3 regions of the Weissella diestrammenae genome follow, and region 3 is predicted to be linked to each of the others. Evidence: predicted binding sites of a transcription regulator. Region 3 holds the regulator's gene; each other region holds the start of a gene.
What was found. The regulator Rex, encoded in region 3, represses fermentation and respiration genes when NADH is low (regulators of the CRP and FNR family bind a similar motif). The targets are predictions, from matches to a motif close to TTGTGAANTANTTCACAA.
Positions count from the first base shown of each region.

Region 1: adhE (bifunctional acetaldehyde-CoA/alcohol dehydrogenase) is a predicted target of Rex. The motif match lies at 4,307-4,324, and genes of this name have one in related genera.
Region 2: adhP (alcohol dehydrogenase AdhP) is a predicted target of Rex. The motif match lies at 5,234-5,251, and genes of this name have one in related genera.

Region 1 covers NZ_CP060724.1:862,752-871,192, forward strand. The annotation lists gene H9L19_RS04235 (nucleobase:cation symporter-2 family protein) at 1-357, shown strand, start outside; gene H9L19_RS04240 (xanthine phosphoribosyltransferase) at 438-1,010, shown strand; gene H9L19_RS04245 (class C sortase) at 1,311-2,192, shown strand; gene H9L19_RS04250 (M13-type metalloendopeptidase) at 2,270-4,165, shown strand; gene adhE (bifunctional acetaldehyde-CoA/alcohol dehydrogenase) at 4,556-7,258, shown strand; gene H9L19_RS04260 (DUF1801 domain-containing protein) at 7,424-7,807, shown strand; gene H9L19_RS04265 (NAD(P)/FAD-dependent oxidoreductase) at 7,929-8,441, shown strand, end outside.
Region 2 covers NZ_CP060724.1:538,736-547,176, reverse strand. The annotation lists gene rplO (50S ribosomal protein L15) at 1-408, shown strand, start outside; gene secY (preprotein translocase subunit SecY) at 408-1,709, shown strand; gene H9L19_RS02730 (adenylate kinase) at 1,709-2,278, shown strand; gene infA (translation initiation factor IF-1) at 2,365-2,580, shown strand; gene rpmJ (50S ribosomal protein L36) at 2,612-2,728, shown strand; gene rpmJ (50S ribosomal protein L36) at 2,752-2,811, shown strand; gene rpsM (30S ribosomal protein S13) at 2,861-3,226, shown strand; gene rpsK (30S ribosomal protein S11) at 3,258-3,644, shown strand; gene H9L19_RS02700 (DNA-directed RNA polymerase subunit alpha) at 3,701-4,645, shown strand; gene rplQ (50S ribosomal protein L17) at 4,685-5,071, shown strand; gene adhP (alcohol dehydrogenase AdhP) at 5,381-6,433, shown strand; gene H9L19_RS02685 (SpaA isopeptide-forming pilin-related protein) at 6,766-8,441, shown strand, end outside.
Region 3 covers NZ_CP060724.1:320,642-329,082, forward strand. The annotation lists gene H9L19_RS01670 (RecX family transcriptional regulator) at 1-720, opposite strand, end outside; gene H9L19_RS01675 (ABC-F family ATP-binding cassette domain-containing protein) at 899-2,833, opposite strand; gene H9L19_RS01680 (redox-sensing transcriptional repressor Rex) at 2,879-3,514, opposite strand; gene mutS (DNA mismatch repair protein MutS) at 3,602-6,178, opposite strand; gene H9L19_RS01690 (YceD family protein) at 6,203-6,754, opposite strand; partial or broken gene H9L19_RS01695 (nucleotidyltransferase) at 6,764-7,947, opposite strand; gene H9L19_RS01700 (class I SAM-dependent DNA methyltransferase) at 7,988-8,441, opposite strand, start outside.

The DNA.
Region 1 (8,441 bases), 540 kb from region 3:
TACTATGCGGCATTGATTTTGTTGTTGATTGGCCTTTTACCAAAGTTTGGTGCACTCGCAACGATTATTCCTGACCCGGTACTTGGTGGGGCAATGTTGATTTTATTTGGTACGATTGGTGTTCAGGGTACGACAATTATGCGTCAAGTTGATTTTGGTGCTGAACGTAATCTGATGATTGCAGCGCTTTCAATCGGAGCTGGAATCGGCATTACGGTCTATCCACAACTCTTCCAACATATGCCAACAATGTTAAAGATTGTGATTCAAAATGCGGTGGTTGTCACTGCTGTGCTTGCAGTTATATTAAATATTGTGTTACCAGGTAGAGATAAAATGTTGGAGAATATCGCTTAATTAGGCTATGAAATAGTATATAATATACTAATTAAAATATTTATTTTGTTAAAGAATTGAAAGTTAAGAGGGAGAAACGCATGAAGTTGCTTGAAGAAAAAATCAGACAAGATGGGCGTGTCATTGGCACAGAAGTCCTAAAAGTTGATAATTTCTTGAATCACCAAATTGATCCTAAGTTAATGCAAGCAATGGGAAATGAATTTGCACAACTATTCAAGGGTCAACAAATTGATAAGGTATTAACAGTTGAATCATCTGGAATTGCACCAGCGGTGTTTACTGCCCTTGCATTGGACGTACCAATGGTCTTCGCACGTAAAAAAAAGTCATTGACGCTATCAGATGAAAATTATACTGCTGATGTCTTTTCATTTACTAAGCAAGAGACAAATCATATTATTGTTGATAAACGTTTTTTAACAGCTGGAGAACGCATTTTATTAATTGATGATTTTTTGGCTAATGGTCAAGCAGTCGAAGGCATGCTTGAAATTGCGCGTGCAGCATCAGTTGATGTGGTTGGTGTTGGTATTGTGATTGAAAAGACTTTCCAAAAAGGTCGGGCTATTTTGGATGAAAAGGGCATTCATGTTGAATCATTGGCACGCATCGCAGCTTTTGAAGATGGACAAGTTATTTTTGCTGATTAATTAAATTATCTAACAAAATGATGCAATTAAATGAATAACGTAAGTATCGAGAACGTGGTAGACACGTCGTTCACGATGCTTACGTTTTTTTGTAGTGGTTTTTTGGCGGTTGATTGCGTCGTTTTGGTAATTAACGGTTAAGTGAGTTTAAATTGTAGCTTACGCAGGCTAATATCGATTAAAAAGGGTGAGAAAGGTCAATGGCTTGAGTTTATCGAGATTTGGGCATTATTTCTTCAAAAATACATAGGATACTTTAAGTAAGTAAAAATGAATACTAAAACGACTAATGGGGGAATTATGGCAAATAAAAAGAATCAGAAAAAGTCAAATGTATCGACTTGGATTATTTTCGGAATTGGATTGCTCATTTTTAGTTATCCGATTTTTGCTCAGGCTTACCAAGCGATGCATCAAACTGGCGTGGTTGAAAATATTAATTATGATTATACACAAAATCGTCAAGCAACATTGGATGCGATGCAAGAAAAAGTAACTAAGCGCAATGATGAGATTAAGGCCCGTGCCGAAAAGAAGGAAGATGAAAAAGTTACCCAGGCGATGCAGGCACTGGGTAGCAAAAAGGCTTTTGAAAGTGGTAAAACGATTACTAATCTTGAAGGGCAAAAGGGTAAGGGAATTGGTGTATTGTCGATACCTGAGATTGGCGGCTTACGACTCCCAATTTTTGATGGTGTGAGTGAGAATGTTTTGCGAAATGGTGTGGGACTATTAGAGGGCACGTCAATCCCAGCTAAGAATCAAAAAGGCTTACATGCTGTTTTGACTTCCCATGCGGGCTTGCCAGAGTCACGGTTATTTACAAACTTAGGTAGTCTGAGTAAAGGTGATAAATTCTATATTGAAATTATGGGTAAAATAATTACGTATCAAGTGGATCGAATTACAGTGGTTAAACCTGAAAAGCTAGAAGGTTATTTTAAAATTGATCCCGAAAAAAACTATGCAACCTTGGTGACTTGTACACCATTGGGTATTAATTCACATCGGTTATTAGTCCGTGGGCATGAAATACCCGGTGAAACAGTGCCGAAAAATGGTGTGAAATCAGAATTTGTAATTGCGGTTGGATTTGTAATCGTGGCTGGTGGGCTCATCACATTCTTAATTAAGCGGCAACAAAAACGGCGAGCAGTTGAAAAGTTGAAAACAATCATTTAGAAGTAGCCATCATGTTGCAAAGAATGATTGATTGAAAAAGCGTATAATGTAAAGAAAAATCAACTGCGGGGTATGATATGGAAACGACAGTACAAGACGATTTCTTTGAGGCGGTTAATGGTGAGTGGGAGGCTCAGGCGGTTATTCCTGATGATAAACCACGTACAGGTGGCTTTACAGATTTGAGTGATGAGATTGAGAAATTGATGCTAGCCACGACAGATCAATGGTTAGAGGGAACTGATGTACCAAACGACTCAGTTTTGCAAAATTTTGTTAAATTACACCGCTTGGCTGCTGATCAAATTGCGCGTGAAAAAGTTGGCCTAACACCAGTGAAGGCAATATTGGCTGAATATGAAGCACTTGATTCATTTCAAGCGTTTACTAAAAAGTTGGTGACCTTTGAACGTCAGGGTAAAACAAATGCAATGCCTTTTGGTGTGGCACCGGATTTTAAAAATGCACAAATGAATGTCTTATGGGCAGATGCTTTAAGTACGATTTTGCCAGATACAACGTATTATGCAGCGGATAACGAGAAAGGTCAGGAACTGTTATTAGCCTTTCGTGAAACAACGTTGCCTATTCTGAAGCGTTTTGGGTATTCTGAACAAGACAGTCAAAAGTTGTTGGATGATACGATTGCATATGACGCGAAAATTGCAAAATATGTGCTATCTAATGAAGAAGGATCTGAATACGCAAAATTGTATCATCCGTATGAATGGGCTGAATTTGTTAAATTCGCACCAGAATTACCACTAACTGATTTCATGACGGCGATGCTTGGCAAGATACCGGATCAAATCATTGTCCCAGAGGAACGTTTTTGGCAACATGCGACCGAATTTTATTCAGCAACTGTATGGCCACAGCTTAAAGCGTATTTGTTAGTCTCAATTGCATTAGATTACACAGGCCTTTTAACTGAGGACATGCGTGTCTTGGGCGGTGCTTATCATCGTATTGTTAGTGGAACACCCGAACCGGTATCGCGCAAAAAAGCGGCCTTCTATCTTGCAGCTGGCCCCTATAATCAGGCACTGGGTCTTTGGTATGCAGGTGAAAAATTTTCCGCTGCAGCCAAAGCTGACGTTGAGCAAAAAGTGGCAACCATGATTGATGTTTATAAGGATCGTCTTGGGACAGCAGACTGGTTAGCACCGGAAACGCGACAACAGGCAATTGTGAAACTGGATGCCATCGTACCGCATATCGGTTATCCTGATCGATTGCCAGCGCGTTTCTATGATAAGGTTATCGATTCGGATTTGACTTTATTTGATAATTTTCAAAAACTTAGTCAGCTGGGCATTGCTTATGCCTGGTCGAAATGGCATCAACCAGTAGATAAAACTGAATGGCACATGCCAGCCCATATGGTTAATGCGTACTATGATCCACAACAAAACCAAATTGTTTTCCCAGCTGCCATTTTACAAGCGCCTTTTTATGATCTTAATCAGTCGTCATCGGCTAATTATGGTGGCATTGGTGCCGTCATCGCGCATGAAATATCACATGCATTTGATACTAATGGTGCGGCTTTTGATGAACATGGTAGCCTCAATAATTGGTGGACCGATGCTGATTACCAAGCTTTTGAGGCACGGACAAAAGCGGTGGTTGAACAATTTGATGGGCAATTATCGTATGGTGCAAAGGTAAATGGAAAATTAACAGTGTCAGAAAATGTTGCTGATTTAGGGGGGCTTGCAGCTGCATTAACGGCCGCAAAGCGTGAGCCTGATTTTTCAGCTGAACAATTCTTTATCAATTGGGCTACAATCTGGCGGTTAAAGGCACGGCCTGAGTTTATGCAAATGATGGCCAGTGTTGATGTACATGCTCCAGCCAAACTCCGAGTTAATATTCAAGTTGCCAATTTTGATGACTTCTTTACAACTTTTAATATTCAATCTGGTGATCAAATGTGGCGTGACCCCAAACAACGCTTGATGATTTGGTAGATGACAAAGTAAGTTGTGTTAAATGATTAGGAGTGATTGCCTTAAAATTTAAAGTTTAACTAAAACCGTTTGCGACTTGCAAACGGTTTTTTGTAAGTGACTATATGATTTTTTGAGTTATCTGGGGTGGGAATGGTGTAATTGTTTTATATTTCACAAAGTAGGCATAATAACGAGAGTTGTTTAGCCGTGTATGTAACCGCTTACACTAAAAATCGATTCACAATGTAGAATTGGAATTGAGATATAATCGCTAAGAATGTTACCATTCAGGGAAAAAGTAAGCATGTAAAAATGATCATAAATTGTTGACAATTAGTTGTGAGGTGCTATACTTATCTTTGTTAATAAATGCACAAACTTAAATGACATCTTGAAGGAGAAGTTAACATGGTTGATACAATTGCACCTAAGAAAGTCAAAAAGGTTTTGACACCTGAAGAAAAAGCAGCGCGCGTTGCAGCTGCTGAGAAGATGACTGGTGATTTAGTTGAAAAGGCGCAAAAAGCGCTAGTTGAGTTTGCTACGTATTCACAAGAACAAGTTGATAAAATTGTTGCTGCGATGGCGCTTGCAGGTTCAGAAAACTCATTGTTATTAGCCCATGAGGCAGTTGAAGAAACTGGTCGTGGTGTTGTTGAAGACAAAGACACGAAGAACCGTTTTGCATCTGAATCAGTTTATAATGCCATTAAAAATGATAAAACAGTTGGGGTTATTAATGAAGATCGTGTCACAGGTAAAGTTGAATTGGCCGCACCGCTTGGTGTCTTGGCAGGAATTGTACCTACGACAAATCCAACATCAACAACGATTTTTAAATCAATGTTGACGGCTAAAACACGTAATGCGATTGTGTTCGCCTTCCATCCACAAGCACAAAAATCATCAGCACATGCGGCACAAATTGTTTATGATGCTGCGGTAGCTGCTGGTGCACCAAAGAATTTCATTCAATGGGTTGAAAAGCCTTCATTGGAAGGCACAACAGCTTTGATTCAAAATCGGGGGATTGCTTCAATCTTAGCAACTGGTGGGCCATCAATGGTTAATGCAGCGTTGAAGTCGGGTAACCCATCAATGGGTGTTGGTGCTGGAAACGGAGCCGTTTACGTTGATGCAACTGCTGATGTAAAGCGCGCGGTTGAAGATTTGTTGCTTTCAAAGCGTTTTGACAATGGTATGATTTGTGCGACTGAAAATTCAGTTGTCATTGCCGCTGAAGTTTACGATGAATTTATGAAACAGTTACAAGAACAAGGCGCATATTTGGTGCCAAAGAAAGATTATAAGAAGGTTGCTGATGCAGTCTTCGTACCAAATGCTGAAGGCTTTGGTGTACAAGGCCCTGTGGCTGGTATGTCAGGGCAATGGATTGCTGCAAAGGCTGATATTAAGATGCCAGCAGATAAAGATGTTTTACTTTTCGAATTAGATAAGAAAAACATTGGTGAAGCTTTGTCATCAGAAAAGTTGAGCCCATTGTTGTCAATTTATAAGGCCGCTTCACGTGAAGAAGGAATCGAGATTGTTCGCGCATTATTGAACTATCAAGGGGCTGGACACAATGCTGCTATTCAAATTGGTGCACAAGATGATCCATTTGTTAAAGAATATGCTGACGCCGTTGAAGCTTCACGTATTTTGGTAAATCAACCTGATTCAATCGGTGGGGTTGGTGATATCTATACAGACGCATTACGTCCATCATTAACACTTGGAACAGGATCATGGGGGAAGAATTCATTGTCACACAATCTTTCAACTTACGACTTATTGAACATCAAGACTGTTGCGCGCCGTCGCAATCGACCACAATGGGTTCGCTTGCCTAAGGACATTTACTATGAGGCAAATTCAATTACTTACTTGCAAGATTTGCCAGGTGTGAGCCGTGCATTTATCGTGGCTGACCCAGGTATGGTGCAATTTGGCTTTGTTGATAAGGTCCTTGACCAATTTAACTTGAGCGTAACACCAGTTAAAACGTCATTGTATGGTACAGTTCGACCTGACCCAACAATGGGGCAAGCAGTTGAAATTGCGCGCCAAATGGCTGATTTTAAGCCAGATACAGTTGTTTTGCTTGGTGGCGGTTCAGCTCTTGATGCTGGAAAGATTGCTCGTTTCTTGTACGAGTATTCAGCATCACATGAGGGTATCTTAAATGACGATGACGCATTGAAGAGCTTATTTGAAGAGTTACAACAGAAGTTTATGGATATCCGTAAGCGAATTGTGAAGTTTGAACACCAAAGTTTGACTCAAATGGTTGCCATTCCAACAACATCAGGAACTGGATCTGAAGTGACACCATTTGCGGTCATTACTGATGACGAAACACATGTTAAATATCCATTGGCAGATTACGAATTGACACCACAAGTTGCTATTGTGGATCCTGAGTTCGTTATGACTGTGCCAAAGCGGACAGTCGCCTTCTCTGGAATGGACGCTTTGTCACATGCCTTGGAGTCATATGTTTCAGTCATGTCATCTGAATTTACACGGCCATGGGCACTGCAAGCTATCCGTTTGATTTTTGAAAATCTTGAAAATTCATATAAATATGATCCTAAGCACCCAACTAAGGAAGGGCATGATGCACGGACAAAGATGCACTATGCATCAACTTTGGCTGGACAATCATTTGCGAATGCCTTCTTAGGAATTAATCACTCATTAGCCCACAAGACAGGTGGTGAATTTGGTTTGCCACACGGTTTGGCAATTTCAATTGCGATGCCACATGTCATCCGGTTTAATGCTGTGACAGGAAATGTTAAGCGGACACCATTCCCACGTTATGAGACCTACACAGCTCAAAAAGACTATGCAGACATTGCTCGTTTCTTGGGCTTGACTGGTAAAGATGACGCAGCATTGGTTGATGCTTTGATTAAGAAGATTGAAAACCTTGCTGCTGCATTGGAAATCGATTTGACTTTGTCAGGTAATGGGGTTGCGAAGAAGGATTTGGACAGTTCAATTGATAAGTTGATGGACTTGGTTTACAACGATCAATGTACACCAGGAAATCCCCGTCAACCAAAGCTAGAAGAGATTCGTGAATTGTTGTTAGCACAATACTAGACAGTATTAGGGGAGCAGATTGTTCTAACGATTGTCGTTGAATTGAAGAATTATTAAGGTGCCGAGTAATTGGCACCTTTTTTAATACAATGAGATCAAATATGCAAAACACAACTTAGAATGTATAATTAACATATAAAAATATTAACGAAATGAGAGTTTTGCATGACACCAGCACGTGATTTTGAAACGTATTTTAACGATCCGGCGTTGACTGGGAATCAACGTGAGATGATGCAATTTGTTCGACAAACTGTGCATATCCTTTATCCTGAAGTGCAAGAACGAGTTGCATATGCCATGCCCGGTTTTTTTCCTGTTGGGCATACAAAAGCAACAGAGACATTGATGCTCATCATGGCAAATAAGAAATGGCTAGGCATCTATGCTTTACCAAAGTTCAATCAAGCTTATGAACAACGGTTAGTTGAACTAGGATTGCACTTTGGCAAAGGCTCAATTCAAGTGCCGTATGATTTTCCAATTGATCAGCTGCAAAGCCTCTTGAAACAAATTATCGAGCTGAATTTGAAGCGAAATGTTGAATGACGGCCGAAATCTTAAATGGATTTAATAACTGACCAGCGTTTTTAACATAAACTGGGGTTCAATAAGGTACAATGGATTTAAGCGTGAATATGAAAAGGTAAAAAATTATCGGAGAAATGACATGACAAAAAATATCGTCATTGTTGGTGCTGGCTTTGCCGGTGTCATGACCGCGCGAAAATTAGCGCGTCAACTATCAAATAAAAAAGAATATCAAATTGTATTAATCGACGAACATCCATTTTTCACTTATCGGACAAGTCTGCACGAGGTTGCAACTAAACGGATTGAACCAAGTGATGTTCAATTTGACTTGCGTCAATTATTTATTCATCAAAAAAATGTCAAGATTGTGACCGCCAATGTCACAGCAATTGATAAAACAACAAAAATTGCTGAAACATCAACTGGTAGTGTGCCTTTTGAGAAACTTGTCATCGCTACTGGCGGACAAGCTGATGCAGATACACCTGGGGCAAGTGAGTTTGGCTATACTTTGTGGACATTAAATGATGCCGTTCGTTTACGAAGCCATATTGAAGAAACAGTTCGGCAAGCGGCGATCGAATTGGATCCAGTGGTCAAAAAAACGATGTTAAATATGGTTATCGTCGGGGCTGGTTTCACAGGGGTG
Region 2 (8,441 bases), 220 kb from region 3:
GAAGGTGCACGCAAGGTCCGCAATCGTGTGGGTCGTGGTGAATCTTCTGGTAATGGTAAGACTGCAGGACGTGGTCAAAAAGGGCAAAAGGCTCGTGGTAAGGTACGTTTGGGCTTTGAAGGTGGACAAATGCCTTTGTTCCGTCGTATGCCTAAGCGTGGCTTTACAAACATCAACCGTAAAGAATTTGCGGTTGTTAACTTGGACCAATTGAACAAGTTCGATAATGGTACTGAAGTAACACCAGCATTGTTGGTTGAATCAGGTATTATTAAGAAGGAATTGTCTGGAATCAAGATTTTAGCTAATGGTCAACTTGACAAGTCTTTGACAGTGAAGGCTAACAAGTTCTCAGCATCAGCCGTGACTGCAATTGAAGCAGCCGGTGGTAAGACTGAGGTGATCTAATGCTACAAACCGTGCTCAATTCACTTAAAGAAAAGGATATCCGTAAAAAGTTATTCTTCACTCTGGGGATTTTGATTGTATACCGTATTGGTGCGTACATTACTGTACCGGGAATTAACCCGAAAGCACTAACTGAGGTTGCGAATTCTGGGCTCGGCAGCATTTTAAATATGTTCAGTGGCGGCGGGTTAACGAATTACTCATTGTTTGCAATGGGTGTTTCACCATACGTCACTGCTCAAATCGTGGTGCAATTGTTACAAATGGACATTGTTCCACGATTTGTCGAATGGTCAAAACAAGGTGAAGTTGGTCGTCGTCATTTAAACCAAGTTACTCGGTATTTGACTATTGTCCTAGCATTTGTGCAATCAATTGGTATTACAGCTGGGTTTAACCAGCTTAGTCAAGTTAAGTTAGTACAAACGCCGAATTGGCAAACATACCTGTTGATTGGATTTATCCTTACATCAGGAACAATGTTTGCGGTCTGGCTTGGTGAGATGATCACTGAGCGCGGATTGGGGCAAGGTGTTTCGATGCTGATTTTTGCGGGAATCATTGCGCGTGTACCGGCCGGTATCTATCGACTGGTTAACGAAAATGTATTCCAAAATTCTAATCCAACAAAAGGTCTCGCTTTAGTGTTAGGCTTGATGTTGATTATGATTTTGGCTATCTCATTTGTGACTTGGTTTAACCAAGCCATTCGTAAAATCCCAATGCAATATACACGACGTTCTGCCGGTTCTGGTAGTTCATCGTATTTGCCGTTAAAGATTAACGTTGCGGGTGTTATCCCTGTTATCTTTGCGTCATCATTATTGGTCACACCACAAACCGTGTTGCAAGCATTTTCAACTAAGTTTGCGGATGCAAGTTGGTATACGACATTGACGAGTTGGTTGTCAATGCAAACCTTACAAGGTGGTATATTATATACACTTCTGATTGTATTGTTCACATTCTTTTACGCTTTTGTGCAGGTTAATCCTGAAAAAGTGGCAGAGAATCTACAAAAACAGGGAAGTTATATTGTTGGCGTTTGGCCAGGACCTGCGACTGAAAAGTGGATGCGTCAATTGTTGATGCGTCTCTCAGTAGTTGGGGCACTTTTCCTTGGGTTGATCGCTTTGGCACCTATCCTTGCCACACACGTGTTTGGTTTGGATAGTAATCTTGGTATGTCTGGTACATCATTACTGATCGTGATTGGTGTCGCAATCGATTTGATTCGACAACTTGAAGGTTTGATGATGAAAAAGGCATATGTTGGCTTTATTCATGAAGGAGCTAAATAATGAGTTTAAATATCATGTTGTTGGGCTTACCAGGTGTTGGTAAAGGTACCCAAGCAGAGATGATTGTTGAAACTTACGCTTTGCCACATATCAGTACGGGCGATATGTTCCGTGCTGCAATGGCAAACGAAACTGAATTAGGACTAAAGGCCAAAGCGTTTATGGACGCTGGTAATTTGGTGCCTGATGAAGTTACAAACGGTATTGTTGCTGAACGCTTAGCTGAAGCCGATACAAAAGAGGGATTCATTCTTGATGGATTTCCTCGTAACTTAGACCAAGCAACTGCTTTAGATGCGATGTTGTCAGCACAAGGTCGCAAGCTAGATGGTGTTCTATATTTCACAGCTGATGAAGCTGTGTTGGTAGAACGCATGATGGCACGTGGTCGAGCAGATGACACACCTGAAGTTATCAAAAATCGTTTGGCAGTTAATGGTGAATTAACGGCACCGATTGCTGATTTCTATCAAAAGCAAGGTATCTTGCATGAAATCGACGGCGCACGTGAACTTGAAGTCATTTTTGCCGACGTAAAAGAGTTGCTTGATAATTTGAAGAACGCATAAAGCATCGATGATTAATAGGCAGGGTCACCTTGCATGTTATAATGAGATGTTACGTTCTTCATGTGAACAACGAAGGAGGCATAAACGTGGCCAGCGATGTTATTGAAATTTCAGGTATGGTAAAGGAAACTTTGCCAAATGCCATGTTTACCGTTGAATTGGAAAACGGCGCCGTAATTCTTGCGCACGTTTCTGGCAAGATTCGAAAGAATTTTATTCGAATTTTACCTGGTGATCGTGTAACAGTTGAGATGTCGCCATACGATTTGACGAAGGGACGGATTACTTACCGTTTCAAGTAATCAAGTCGTTGAATTTTAGGAGGTAAATACAATGAAGGTTCGCCCATCAGTAAAGCCTATGTGTGATAACTGCAAGGTTATCCGCCGTAACGGTCGTGTGATGGTGATTTGCACAAATCCCAAGCACAAACAACGCCAAGGTGCATAATAGCACTTCGGTTTCACAAATAAATAACTTACTATAGGGTGATTTGCACAAATCCCAAGCACAAACAACGCCAAGGTGCATAATAGCACTTCGGTTTCACAAATAAATAACTTACTATAGGAGGTAATAGCAATGGCTCGTATTGCAGGAATCGATTTGCCTCGCGATAAGCGTATCGTGATCGCATTGACATATGTATACGGAATCGGTAACACTACTGCTGAAAAGATTTTGGCAGAAGCTGGAGTTTCTGAAGACGTACGTGTTCGTGACTTGACACCAGACCAAGAAGACGCCATCCGTGCCATCGTTGATGGTATCAAGGTGGAAGGTGACTTGCGTCGTGAAGTCTCATTGAACATTAAAAAGTTACAAGAAATCGCATCATACCGCGGCATTCGCCATCGTAAGGGCTTGCCTGTTCGTGGTCAAAATACCAAGAACAACGCTCGTACGCGCAAAGGCCCAGCTACTGCGATTGCAGGTAAGAAGAAGTAATTAACTACCGTAGAAAGGAGCTTATTTATTCATGGCAGGTCGTAATACTCGTAAGCGTCGTGTAAAAAAGAATATTGAAAGTGGTGTAGCACACATCCACGCAACATTCAACAACACGATCGTAATGATTACTGATGTCCAAGGTAACGCTGTTGCCTGGTCATCTGCTGGTTCACTTGGATTTAAGGGTAGCCGTAAGTCAACGCCATTTGCTGCGCAAATGGCTTCTGAAGCTGCTGCCAAGGGAGCAATGGAAAACGGAATGAAGACAGTTGAAGTAACTGTTAAGGGTCCTGGTTCAGGACGTGAATCTGCTATCCGTGCATTGGCCGCTGCAGGTTTGGAAGTTACTTCTATCAAGGATGTCACTCCAGTACCACACAACGGTTCTCGCCCACCAAAGCGTCGTCGTGTCTAATTGCCACTTGCAACTAGGTTCACATGTAAGCTTTGATGAAAGGGGTAACAAACACTATGCTTGAATTCGAAAACCCAAAGATCACTCTTGTTGAAGAAAATGACAATTACGGAAAATTTGTAGTTGAGCCACTTGAGCGCGGCTACGGAACAACGCTTGGTAATTCTTTGCGTCGTGTATTGTTGTCATCTTTGCCAGGAGCAGCGATCAATTCTGTACAAATCGATACTGTTTTGCATGAATTTTCAACAATCGAAGGGGTTGTTGAAGATGTGACGCAAATCATCTTGAATCTTAAAAAAGTTTCATTAAGTATCGAAAGCGATGAAGAGAAGACACTCGAAATTAATGTCGCCGGTCCAGCCACTGTGACTGCTGCTGATATTACTGGAGATAGTGATGTAACAGTTTTGAATAAAGACTTATACATTGCTACTGTTGCGGCTGGGGCAACCTTGCACATGACTTTGACCGCTGAACGTGGTCGTGGATATGTGTCCGCAGACCAGAATAAGGAATTGCATGAAGATTTGCCAATTGGCGTTCTTGCAATTGATTCAATCTTTACCCCAATTGAACGTGTCAACTATCAAGTTGAGAGTACACGTGTTGGTCAACGTGATGACTTTGATAAATTAACATTTGATGTTTGGACAGATGGTTCTTTGACACCAACGGAAGCAATTTCATTGGCAGCACAAGTTCTCTCATCTCACTTAAATGCATTTGTCGGATTGTCAGAGCGTGCTGTGACGGCACAAGTGATGGTGGACAAGGAAGAAACTGTAGCACCTAAGCATACTGAGATGCCAATCGAAGAGCTTGATCTATCAGTTCGTTCTTATAATTGTCTCAAACGGGCTGGGATTAACTCTGTTCAAGAGTTAGTAGATCGGACAGAAATCCAAATGATGTCTGTACGTAACCTCGGTCGGAAATCACTTGACGAAATCCAAGAAAAGCTAACATTGCTTGGTTTGGGATTCCGCAAGGAAGATTAGATTATATAGATAAGAATACCAAAGAAGGAGGAATGACTCATGTCATACCGTAAGTTGGGACGCACAAGCTCACAACGTAAGGCTTTGTTGCGTGATTTAACAACTGCATTGTTAATTAACGGTCGTATCGAGACAACTGAGGCTCGCGCCAAGGAAGTTCGTAAGACTGCTGAAAAAATGATTACGTTGGGAAAGCACGGAGACTTAGCTTCTCGTCGTAAGGCAGCTGCTTTCTTGCGTAACGTTGTTGCGGAAGTTTCGACAACTGAAGACAACAAGGTTAAGGTTGAAAACGCTTTGCAACACTTGTTTAATCATGTTGCACCTCGTTTTGAAGGCCGTGCGGGTGGATACACACGCATCTTAAAGACAGTACAACGTCGTGGTGACGCTGCACAAATGGTTATCTTGGAATTGGTTGACTAATTCGTTAGTTGCCAAAATCGATAAACATACTTTAAAATCTCCAAATTATAATGCATAAACTGTTACGATGATGGCTCAAAGCCAAGTCTAGGTTGAATGATCTTAAACGGATCGCGCACTATAATTTGTGAGGTTTTTTTTATATCCTGAAATCATCTTGGATTGTCATAAATTTCACAAAAATAATAAATTTTCCGGTTTATTGTGTGTGATTTAAGCAATAAAATGCTTTTATTTTTGAAAGAAAACGGTTACAATAGATATGTAAAAACTTTCACAAATAGAAATGGATGAAAAAGGGGACTGAACATGAAAGCTGCTGTAGTACGTGAGACAAATGATGGTTATGTTGATTTAATCGATGATTGGACACCGCGTCAATTGGGCTTTGGTGAAGCATTAGTTGATGTCGAATATGTTGGATTGTGTCATACTGATTTACATTGTGCAAGTGGCGATTTCGGAGATCCAAATAAATTAGGTGACCGCAATGGTAATTTCCGGCGTGTAATCGGACATGAAGGTGTTGGACGTGTATCAAAATTGGGTGAGGGCGCTGGTGATTACCTAAAGCTTGGTGATCGGGTTTCAATTGCATGGTTTTATGATGCCTGTGGTGTTTGCGATTACTGTGTTTCAGGAAATGAAACATTCTGTCGAAATGTCCGCAATTCTGGTTATACAATTGATGGTGCAATGTCACAACAATGTGTAGTGAATGCGAAATATGCGGTCAAAGTGCCGGATGGTCTTGATCCACTTGAAGCAACTTCAATCACATGTGCTGGTGTGACGATGTATAAGTCATTGAAGGTTGGAGAGACAAAGCCAGGTCAATGGGTTTCTGTGCACGGCGCCGGTGGTCTCGGTAATTTAGCGGTTCAATATGCACATAATGTTTTTGGTGCTCATGTTGCTGTAATTGACGGTAACCCAGATAAGTTAGAAGCAGCCCATCAAAACGGCGCTGAAGTGATGATTAATCGGAAGACCGAAGATGTAGTCGCACGAGTTAATGAGCTCACTGGTGGTGTGCATAATGCGCAGGTAACAGCCGTTAATGACGCCGCCTTTTCTCAAGCGGTTAATGTGTTGCGGCCAATGGGAAAGTTAGTGGCTGTCGCATTACCACAAGGTGATATGGCATTGAATATTGCTAAGACAGTCCTTGATGGGATTGAAGTCCGTGGATCATTAGTTGGTACGCGTGCTGATTTGAAGGAAGCTTTCCAATTTGGAGCCGAAGGTAAAGTTAAGCCAATTGTTGAGAAAGTTCCATTCTCAGAAATTAACAGCGTGATTGATGAAATGCGTCATGGTAAAATCACGGGTCGTAAGGTGTTTGATTTTACAACGCTATAAGTTAAAATAGTCAAAAAAGTGTCCACTGATAAGCATCGGCTTATCAGTTTTTTATTACTTAAACTGCTTAAAATTCAGGCTGCAACTATTTCATTCAAAAAGATGATATCGCTACGATTAGACGTGTTAGCCAATATTTTATCTATATATACTAATATCTCAAATGAATATATGTATGCTGTATGAAAAATAAACGTTGATATATGATATCAATTTGGTTAAAAAAAAGTCGGGGGACGAAAAAAATTCATATCTCATACCTATAATGAAAAATATCATATTATCTTAAAAAGTGGACAATTATCCTAATTTAATAGGGAGGATAAATACATATGTTTAAGAGGAAACTTTTCAAATGGTTGGGTTGTATCATCATTGTATTGCCATTGGTGACGTCACTTGTTTTGATTGCCCCGCACATTTTTCATTCCGGGCATCACGCACATGCAGCTGATAGTCAGCAAAAATTAACACCAGATATCGGTGAAGGGTATCATACATATACAACTGAAGAAGCAGATGGCGTCGCCGGCTCAGTACTGCCGGTACACCCATACTCATTAGATGCTGGAACATTAGCACCGAATACAAACAGTTTTTTTAGCGAGCAACCAAAAGAAAAATCTGAACTAGATGCAACTACTCGTAATTATGGTGGGGCCCAAGAAAATTGGTATGGTAGTAAGAATTGGTTGAATTGGGAGCATTTAGGACCCGAGTATACAGGTTTTCGAGCCAAAAAAACGGCATCACCAGCCAAGGACAGTAGTAATAAAATTATCCCAGGAGCTTATGATATTTCATTAAAAATGACGGGCGGGACGCAAACGGAATATACGAAAAACAAAGCTGAAATTGTTTTTGTATTTGACCGGTCCTATTCGATGATTAGCAATGAAGATCCAGGAAATGCCCAAGAAAATCGACTAGTTAAAGCACAGCGCGCCTTTACGGATTTCGTGAAGGTAATTAGACCATACGTGACAAATAATCAATTACGAGTTGGGTTGGTACCCTATTCAGATGGGGTGAAAACCAATGATATCGTTCAAATCGGTGGTGAGAATGCGTTAAAATCAATCGATGATTATATTCGAAGTATGCAGATTACTGCGGGAAACGATGCCGGTACCTATACCCAAGGTGCATTACGTGCAGCGCATAAAATGTTAGATGCCAGCAATTTTACTGAGAACAATAAAATCATCGTTTTGCTTTCTGATGGCGCAGCTAGTCAACACGATTCGCCAACTTCATTGAGCGGAAATAGTAGGCCATGGGGCACGAATTATCCATATACATCGGATTTATTAATTAAAGGTGCAACCAACAATAATATGACCTATCCAAGCGCCGCAAATTATAATAACAATCAAACGATGACTAATAATAACCCTTTTAGTGGTTACTATTCTCGGATTGGTGCAGGTAACGACGCGAATCCTTACCGAATTTCGCACTCGATTGGAGATGGTGACTATATCTCAGGACAAGCAGCTATTGAGGAAGCCAATCAAATCAAAAAAGATACAAAAATTCGCGCGCTTTATACGATTGGTACAATGGTGGTCAGAGATGGAGAGACACAGTCAGCACGGTCAACTCGGCTCGCACAAGATTTGTTGCAAGCAATTGCATCCATTGATCCTAAAGGCAATGTTAATTATTACTATAACGCAATTGCAACGGACAAATTATTGAATCATCTGAACGAACTAGTCACAGAGTTGTTTGATTTCGTTAAAAATGCGCATTTACATGATAGTATTCCCAAAACAATGTTAATTGATGGTCAGCCTAGTGAAACTTTAAACGGCGATGGCCCAATTAAAGTCAATCGTTGGCGGCAAGCAGATTTCAGTCACTTATCGGATTTACCAACGATCAATATTGGCAATGCGTTTAATGCGAATTCTCAATATGATGTGCTCACGCCGGTGACAGGGACGTACGATGCTAGTACTGGGGCAATTGATTTAAATCATATTGATATTCCACAAGGAGAGAT
Region 3 (8,441 bases):
TTCAAATTCCCAACCTTCAAGTTGATCATAACGTTGGACAATTTTTTCAGCTTCACGAGATAAATTTTCCCACATCTCATCATCATCAACAGGATTGTTCAATTGATATTGTGCGATTTCTTTTTCAATAATGGCTTGACTAAATCCTTGCTGATACAGCTTCTTCATTACTTTCTGACGAGCCATACTTGTCGATTCGCGATCATACTTATCAAATAGTTTCGTTACCAGGCGTGACACATGAGCGCGTTGACTTTCATCATCGTATTTAACTAAAGCATCTTCAATCATCAATGCGTCGATTCCCATCTGGCGTAACTTAAAATTTACACCTTGAGGCCCAAATTTACCTGATTGCATTTGTTCGTCAACGTATACTTCGGCGAAGTGCTGATCATCAATAATACTTAAATCAATTAATCGTGCAATCGCCTGATTAATGACAAAGTCAGGGAAATCTTTTTCGATTAATTTCAAACGCACTTGATAGGCTGAATGAATTGCCCCAGTAGCATAGACTAGCGCCGTTTGATAAGCTTTTTGTTCATATTCCGCTGCAATGATTTCTTCTCGCAACTCAGGAGATACCACCGTATCTTTAAATAATTGATATGATGTCAAAATCTTCTCATCAACAGCGAAGGCAAATTCATCATCCAAATAAATATTGTATCGTCCTGGTTTACGTGTTGATGTGACACGTGTCACTTTTGCCATCATTTCTACCTTTCAACTCGATCATTCGCTGTTACATAAAAATCAATCGTCACTGCACCATTGAAAGCTATATGTCAACATTTTGTATGTTACAACAAACAACTTTTCTTTGTGTTTTTCACCATAATAATCAGTCAACCTTCAGAACGAGAAGCCAATTACCTCAAGCCATCTATTGTGCCTAGTGGTTGTTTTGTGCTGATTCTAAAGCAACTGATGCTTCCGTCCAATGTTCTTCAACCACACCTAACTTTTGTTCAATTACTTGCAGTTGTTCATTAATTGTCTGAAGCTTGTCGAGGTTTGATCCAATTGACGGATCATTCAATTGCTGTGTTAATTCCAATTGTTGCGCTACCAAGTCATTCATTTCTTGTTCGGTTGCGTCAACAGCACGCTCTAATTGTCTCAGTTCACGTTGTTGTGCCTTGTTTGCTTGATAGCTAGTTTCTGCCAGTGGCCGAGATTTTTCTTGATTAACTTGTTCTTTTTGTTCATTAATTTGAGCAGTTTTTCCCAAATAGTAATCATAGTTACCATCAAAGAAAGTCACCCCATCAGCTGATAATTCAAGCACTTCCGTTGCTACTTCATTAATAAAATAACGATCATGTGATACAAAGAAAATTGTGCCGTTAAACTCATTTAATGCAGTTTCCAAAACCTCACGTGAATCAATGTCTAAATGGTTAGTCGGTTCATCCAGAATTAAAAAATTATCCTCATTCATTGACAAAACGGTTAATAATAACCTGGCTTTCTCACCACCAGATAATGCACTCACTTTTTTGTCGACATCCTCACCAGTAAACATGAATGAACCTAAAATACTACGCACATCTTTTTCAGGTAAACTCGCATGTAAATCCCAGACGGAATTCAACAGCGACTTTGTTGGATTCAATGTCGCTTGTTCCTGATCATAATAACCAATAGTTACATTAGCCCCGATTTTAAATGAGCCAGCAATAATTGGTAATTGCCCCAGCAATGTCTTAATCAGCGTTGATTTACCAACGCCATTCGGTCCAACCAGCGCGACAGCGTGTTGCTTTTTGACATCAAAATTAATATGTTGTGCCAAAGGTTGTTCTGCATCATAGCCCAAACTCACATCATGCGCTTGTAATACCTCATTACCTGATGATGTTTTGGCCTGAAACGTAATATGTGCAACGCCAGATTCATTGGTCGGTGCTGACAAAACAGTCATTTTTTCCAGTTGCTTACGCCGTGATTGCGCCCGTTTCGTTGTCGATGCTCGAACAATATTGCGATTAACAAAATCTTCAAGCTTGGCAATTTCAGTTTGCTGCTTATCAAATGCCTTTTGTTCCGCCAAGATTTTCGCCGTTTTTTGCTCAATATATCGGCTGTAGTTACCCATGTAATGATCCATCATCCCTGCATGAACTTCATAAATTTCATTAACTACACGATCCAAGAAATATCGATCATGCGAGACAATTAATAACGCACCTTGATAATTTTGTAAATATTTCTCTAGCCACGCCAACGTTTGCATATCTAAATGATTCGTTGGTTCGTCTAACACCAGTAAATCAGGTATTTCAAGCAGTTGTTTTGCAATGGCTAAACGAGTGCGCTGACCACCCGATAATGCCGACACTTTTTGGGCATAAAATGACTCATCAAAACCAAAACCATGTAACACACTTCGAATTGTGGCTTCATAACCATAACCATTCATCGCTTCAAAATCATGTTGAATTTGATCATATTGTGCTAAAAGGTCTTGATATCCTGCACTTTGATAGTCATTGGTTGCTGCAATTTTTGTCTCCAATTGGTGCATTTTCTTTTCAACGGCAATGACGGTTGAAAAACTCGCCAACATCTCCTGATAAACGCTCAGTTCAGAATCAAGGCCTGCATTCTGTGCCAAATAAGCCACTTTCAGCCCTTTTTTGACCGCAATCGTCCCTTCATCAGGCTGTGTTTCGCCGATAATCATCTTTAATAAAGTCGATTTACCAGCTCCGTTTCGGCCAACCAATCCAATCCGTGACTTGTCTTGAATTTGCAATGAAAAGTACTCAAAGAATGTCACCCCACTAAAGCGACGAGCCACATCATTGGCTTGTAAAATAATCATAACTTACTACCTCATATTGAAAATGCCGCACTAGGCGGCATTTTTTTAATTCTTAATATCATTGTCGATAAAATATAACAATGTCTGTAATTCATTCGTTAAATCAACATTCTGAACATGAATTGCACGTGAGACATTTAGGCGTAATGGCGTAAAATTCAAAATACCTTTAACGCCACTTTTTTCTAAACGTGCTGCAATATCTTGTGCAACATCAGCTGGCACAGTCATAATTGCCACGTCAATTCGTTGTTCTGCAATTTGTTCTTCGAGATCATCCATTGAAAAGACCGGAACCCCGTCTTGAATCGTATTGATTAAGTCTGGATTCACTTCAAAGACTGCAGAGATACGGGCGTTTGAAGTTTTTTGAAATTTAAAATTCAACAACGCATGACCTAAATTTCCAAGCCCAATTAATGCTGCCGAAGCCAAATTATCTTGATTTAATTCGCCAGCAAAAAATTCTAGCAATGCTTCAACATCGTAACCATAACCACGTTTACCTAATGCACCAAAGCAAGAAAAATCACGACGAATGGTAGCTGCATCAATTTTAACAATTTCTGCTAAGTCAACCGATGAAATTCGGTTAATACCGTCATCTAATAATAACTTTAAGTACCGATAATAGATCGGCAATCGTTTTGCCGTTGCCCGTGGAATCTTCTGATCTGCCATTTCTGTCTCACTTTATCTCTAATTTTCATTTGCTTTATTCTGCCATCATTTTAGCACAAGTCGAGAAGTTTGTGAAATATACAACATTTATTCCTTCAAGGCTTCTTGAATCTCATTCATTAAAATCATGGCTTGTATTGGCGTTAAATTAGCCAAATCAGCTGTTTGTAATCGTGTTAATGCTTCACTCATTGTTGGCGTCATCAATGCATTATCGAACAGCGTCAATTGTTGTTCTGAGCTATTTTCAGGTGATTCAAACGTCTGATTATTAGGTGCGATATGCGCTGATTCGGCTTCCAATTGCTTTAAAATTTTGGTTGCTCTTTGAATGACAAGTTCAGGTAATCCCGCTAATTTTGCCACATTAATTCCGTATGACTGGTCAGCTGGTCCAGGTAAAACCTTATGTGAAAAAATTAAGTTCCCAGCTTCTTCATGCGCGCCGACGTGCATATTAAATAATTGGGGTAATTCATCAGCTAACGTTGTTAGTTCATGATAATGCGTCGAAAATAACGTTTTAGCATGCACATGATCATGCACGTATTCAATAATTGCCTGTGCAAGTGCCATGCCATCAAAAGTTGCCGTTCCACGACCTAATTCGTCAAACAGAATCAATGAATGACTTGTTGCATCAGACAAAGCTGTATTGGCCTCTGCCATTTCAACCATAAATGTTGAGTTACCAGAAATCAAGTCGTCTGCCGCACCAATTCGTGTAAATATTTGATCAAAAATGGGCAAATTTGCAGACTCGGCCGGCACAAATGAGCCCACCTGTGCCAAAACAACCGTCAAGGCCAATTGCCGCATATAAGTTGATTTACCTGACATATTTGGCCCAGTAATTAGCATGACCGTTTGATCAACAGCCATCTCAATATTATTCGCAACGTAAGCTTGATGACCTAATACCTTTTCAACAACAGGATGTCGACCATTCACAATTTTCAATTCATGCCCAGTTGTTAGTTCCGGTCGAACAAAATGATATTTTTCTGCAACAGATGTGAATGCAAGCAAGACATCTAATTCAGATAAACTTTTTGCTAAGTTCTGGAGTCGTGTAATATTCACTTTAACTTGTTCACGAATCTCAGTAAACACTTGATACTCTAAAGCACTAGACTTTTCTTCAGCCTCTAAAATTTGCTGCTCATGTGTCTTGAGTTCAGGTGTAACAAAGCGTTCAGCGTTTACTAACGTTTGTTTGCGCGTGTATCGCGTGGCATCTAACTTATCAATATTTGCCTTGGTGACCTCTATATAATAGCCAAAAACCTTATTGTAACCAATTTTCAAACTATTAATTCCAGTCTCTTGCCGCTCTGTCGCTTCCATTTCAGCAAGCCATTGCTTCCCATTGCGCATCACATGTCGATAATCATCCAGTTGCTTATGATAGCCATCTTTAATAATGCCACCATCTTTAATCGAAATTGGTGGCTCATCTGTGATAGCTTGCGTAATAAGCGTTTCTAATTCTGTGACAGGATCAATGCGACTTTGCAATTCACCGATTACCGCACTATCTAAATCCGAGAGTAGCGCTACAATGTTTGGAATTTGACGTAATGAATTTCGAATTTGTAACAAGTCTCGTCCATTCGCTGTGCCATATGCAATGCGACCAACTAGCCGTTCTAAATCATAAACACCTTTTAATGCCGTTTGTAAATCATTACGAATCAAAAATTGTGTTTTAAATTGGTCAATTTTATCATATCGAGCCAAAATATCATCTTGATCAAGTAACGGTTGTTCAAGCCATTGTTTTAGCATTCTACCACCCATGGCAGTTTGCGTTTCATCTAATAACCATAATAATGTACCGCCACGCTGCTGCGTGCGTAAATTAACCGTTAACTCCAAATTAGCTCGTGAATTGCGATCTAATTTTAAAAATTGAGCAATTTCATAGTGCTTTGCGATTTGTAAATGATCCAATGATCTTTTTTGAGTTGTAAACAAATACGCCAACAATAATTTTGCAGCTGTTAGCGCGGCGGCTTGAAGCGCCTGAACCAAATATGAAATATCTGCACTTGGATCAATTTGGTCCTGCTCTGATATCATAACCCCTAAATTAGTGAGGTTCGCGATTAAGTCCGCCGGTAATGTGCCATTACTGACCACTTCTTTAGCTTCTAACCGCACGATTTCATTTATCACTGTGTTCATAGCAACCAACTGAGTTGCAGATAATTCTCCTGTTGATAAATCAGCATATGCCAATCCATAGCTGCCATTTTCAGCACCAATCACACTGACAAGGTAATTGTTTTCTTTAGCTGAATCGGCGCCAGTTTGCATCCGCGTACCAGGCGTGATAAGTTGAACAACTTCACGCTTGACCATTCCCTCAGCAGTCGCAGGATTTTCCATTTGTTCAACAACAGCGACTTTATAGCCTTTATCGACTAAAATGTCGATATAATTTTGCGCAGCATGATGTGGCACACCCGCCATTGGAATTGGCACATCTGAATTCTTATTTCTTTGCGTTAGCGTTAACTCCAAGAGTTGTGACCCTAAAACAGCATCATCATTGAAAAGTTCGTAAAAATCGCCAAGCCGATAAAACAAAAAAGCATCAGGATACTGTGCTTTTATCTGATTATATTGTTGCATCATTGGGGTTTCTTTTGGCTTGGCCATTTTTACCATCTCCTCATTTATCTATTACTCATCATCTGAAGTCTGCGCAAATAAGTCAGCTAGTCCTGACATTGGGGTATGCTTTTCTATTGGTTGATTCGCTTGTTGGGCATCAAATTCATCTTCGGCAATAACTTCCCAACCTTCGCCCGATGGCATTTTTGCAGCCGCTTCACCCTCGGCTAAGATTTGTAATGGTACTTGTAAAAAGATATATTCCATTACAACTTGTTTGAAATCTAACACATCATCTTCAACCAGGATAACCGAATCTTCAATTTCATAACGATCGGTATGATCAGCCGATTGAATATAGACTTCATCAATTTCAAAGTCCAATGGTAAATGGACAGGTTGTGCTGAGCGAGTTGATGGGGTCACAATTTCTCCCCGGACACTGGCATGAATAATAATATCTTCATTTTCTGCCCGTGCTGTACCAGTCACTTGCATCGGGGTTGCTGCCAAAATGACATCCCCAAAATCAGCTAATAATGCCTGTTCTAAATCAAGCGTTTCTGAAAATTCAAAAGGCTCATTTTTATATTTTAATAATTCACTCAAATACCACTTCATTTTTTTACCTCATAACATAAATGGAATGCGACCTGTGTCTTGACGTAATGCTTGCTTATCGGTTGTTGTTAGCCATTCATAAAGATGCCCTGCCCGATAATCCAATTTTAAAATAGTCTGCAGTTTTTTTTGATCAACATGATGAATCATTGGCAATTCAATTGTATCTCGCTGTTGTTTAAGATGCCGGCGACCTGTCTGATTGCTGCCCAAGACACGAATATACAGATGATTTTCAGCATATAGCATTTCATCCGTCGTAATATTCAAAAGTGTATATAAAAGACTTCTTTGTATCCGGCTCAAAGTGTAACGTTTTGATTTAAATTGTTTCAAAAACGTCGTCCAGGTCATCGTCGGATCCACCATCGCATGTTCAACCTGCATCTTCAAGCGATAAGCCAACCCATTGTTTAATTGATATAGACGTTCTAATTCATCAATCGGCGTTGTCACTACTTTATACTTTAATAGCGACCATAACTGGCTTTCGGGAGCAGCAATTTGCAGCCCGGCAGCAATCATTTTTTTCGTCGCTGTTGGCACGTGGACCTGTACTTGTTTGGTTTCTCCGTTCGTTAACGCCTGTCTAATTGCCGTTGCACTCGCAATCGCATCTGAACCAAGCTGCGTTTCGTGGTACGCCGCCGTCCGCCTTTGAATTGGTTGTATACGAATATCATTAACCAATCCTAGTGTGACAATTGCCATCGCATAACTGAGGGCCAATAAGTCATTGGGGTGATCAACTACTAACCCCGTTTCAGCTTTTAATATCGCACTATATGTTGACGCATACGTGTTTTGATAGTCATGAAAAACATCATTATCATGTGTTGCCTGTTGCGCAATCTTCGCTAATGCAATAAAGTCCCATTCTGCATGTTCTGCACCGCAAACAATCACGTCAACACCAACATTTGCTAAAATATTAACCGCCCCTTGGCAAAGATATGGCCAGGTTGAACAGCAAAAGCAAACGGCAATTCGATAACTAAATCGACCCCATTTAAGATTGCTGTTTCGGCACGTCGCCACTTATCAAAATTAGCCGGCATCCCACGTTGGACAAAATTACCACTCATAACAGCGATTGCCGTGTCAGCACCGGTTATTTTTTTTGCTTGTGCCAAATGGTAAGCGTGTCCATTGTGAAATGGATTATATTCTGTAATTAATCCAACAACCGTCATTGACACACCTCCCTTTTTAACACACACTTCTTAAGCTTGATTATGCTTTGGTCGCACTAAAGAACCAGCGCGCCGTTTTATCATTCAAATCAGATTGCCGCCCAAAATCACTCGTAACGTTCACTTGACTAAACCCAGCTGTTTGAAGGAGGCGTTGATATGTAGCCAAATCATAGGTACGCTCAGTGTGAATTTCTGTCAATTGGCGATAACCATCGATCTCAGGTTCGTAAACAAAGAAAATCAATTCGTGTTCAACCGTGTGAGCTTGTCCGTCAACCCCATACGATTGCCATAAAAATGCAGTTTCATCATCATGATAATTGTACATATACCCGGGATAATAAACGTCCGTTTGATATGGTGTAATAACATCAAACAAAAACTGTCCGCCATCCTCTAAATGAGCAGCAACTTGTTGAAAAGCCATTAACATTTCCTGTTCATTTTTTAAATAATTAAATGAATCCGCAAATGATGTAATCGTTGTGAAC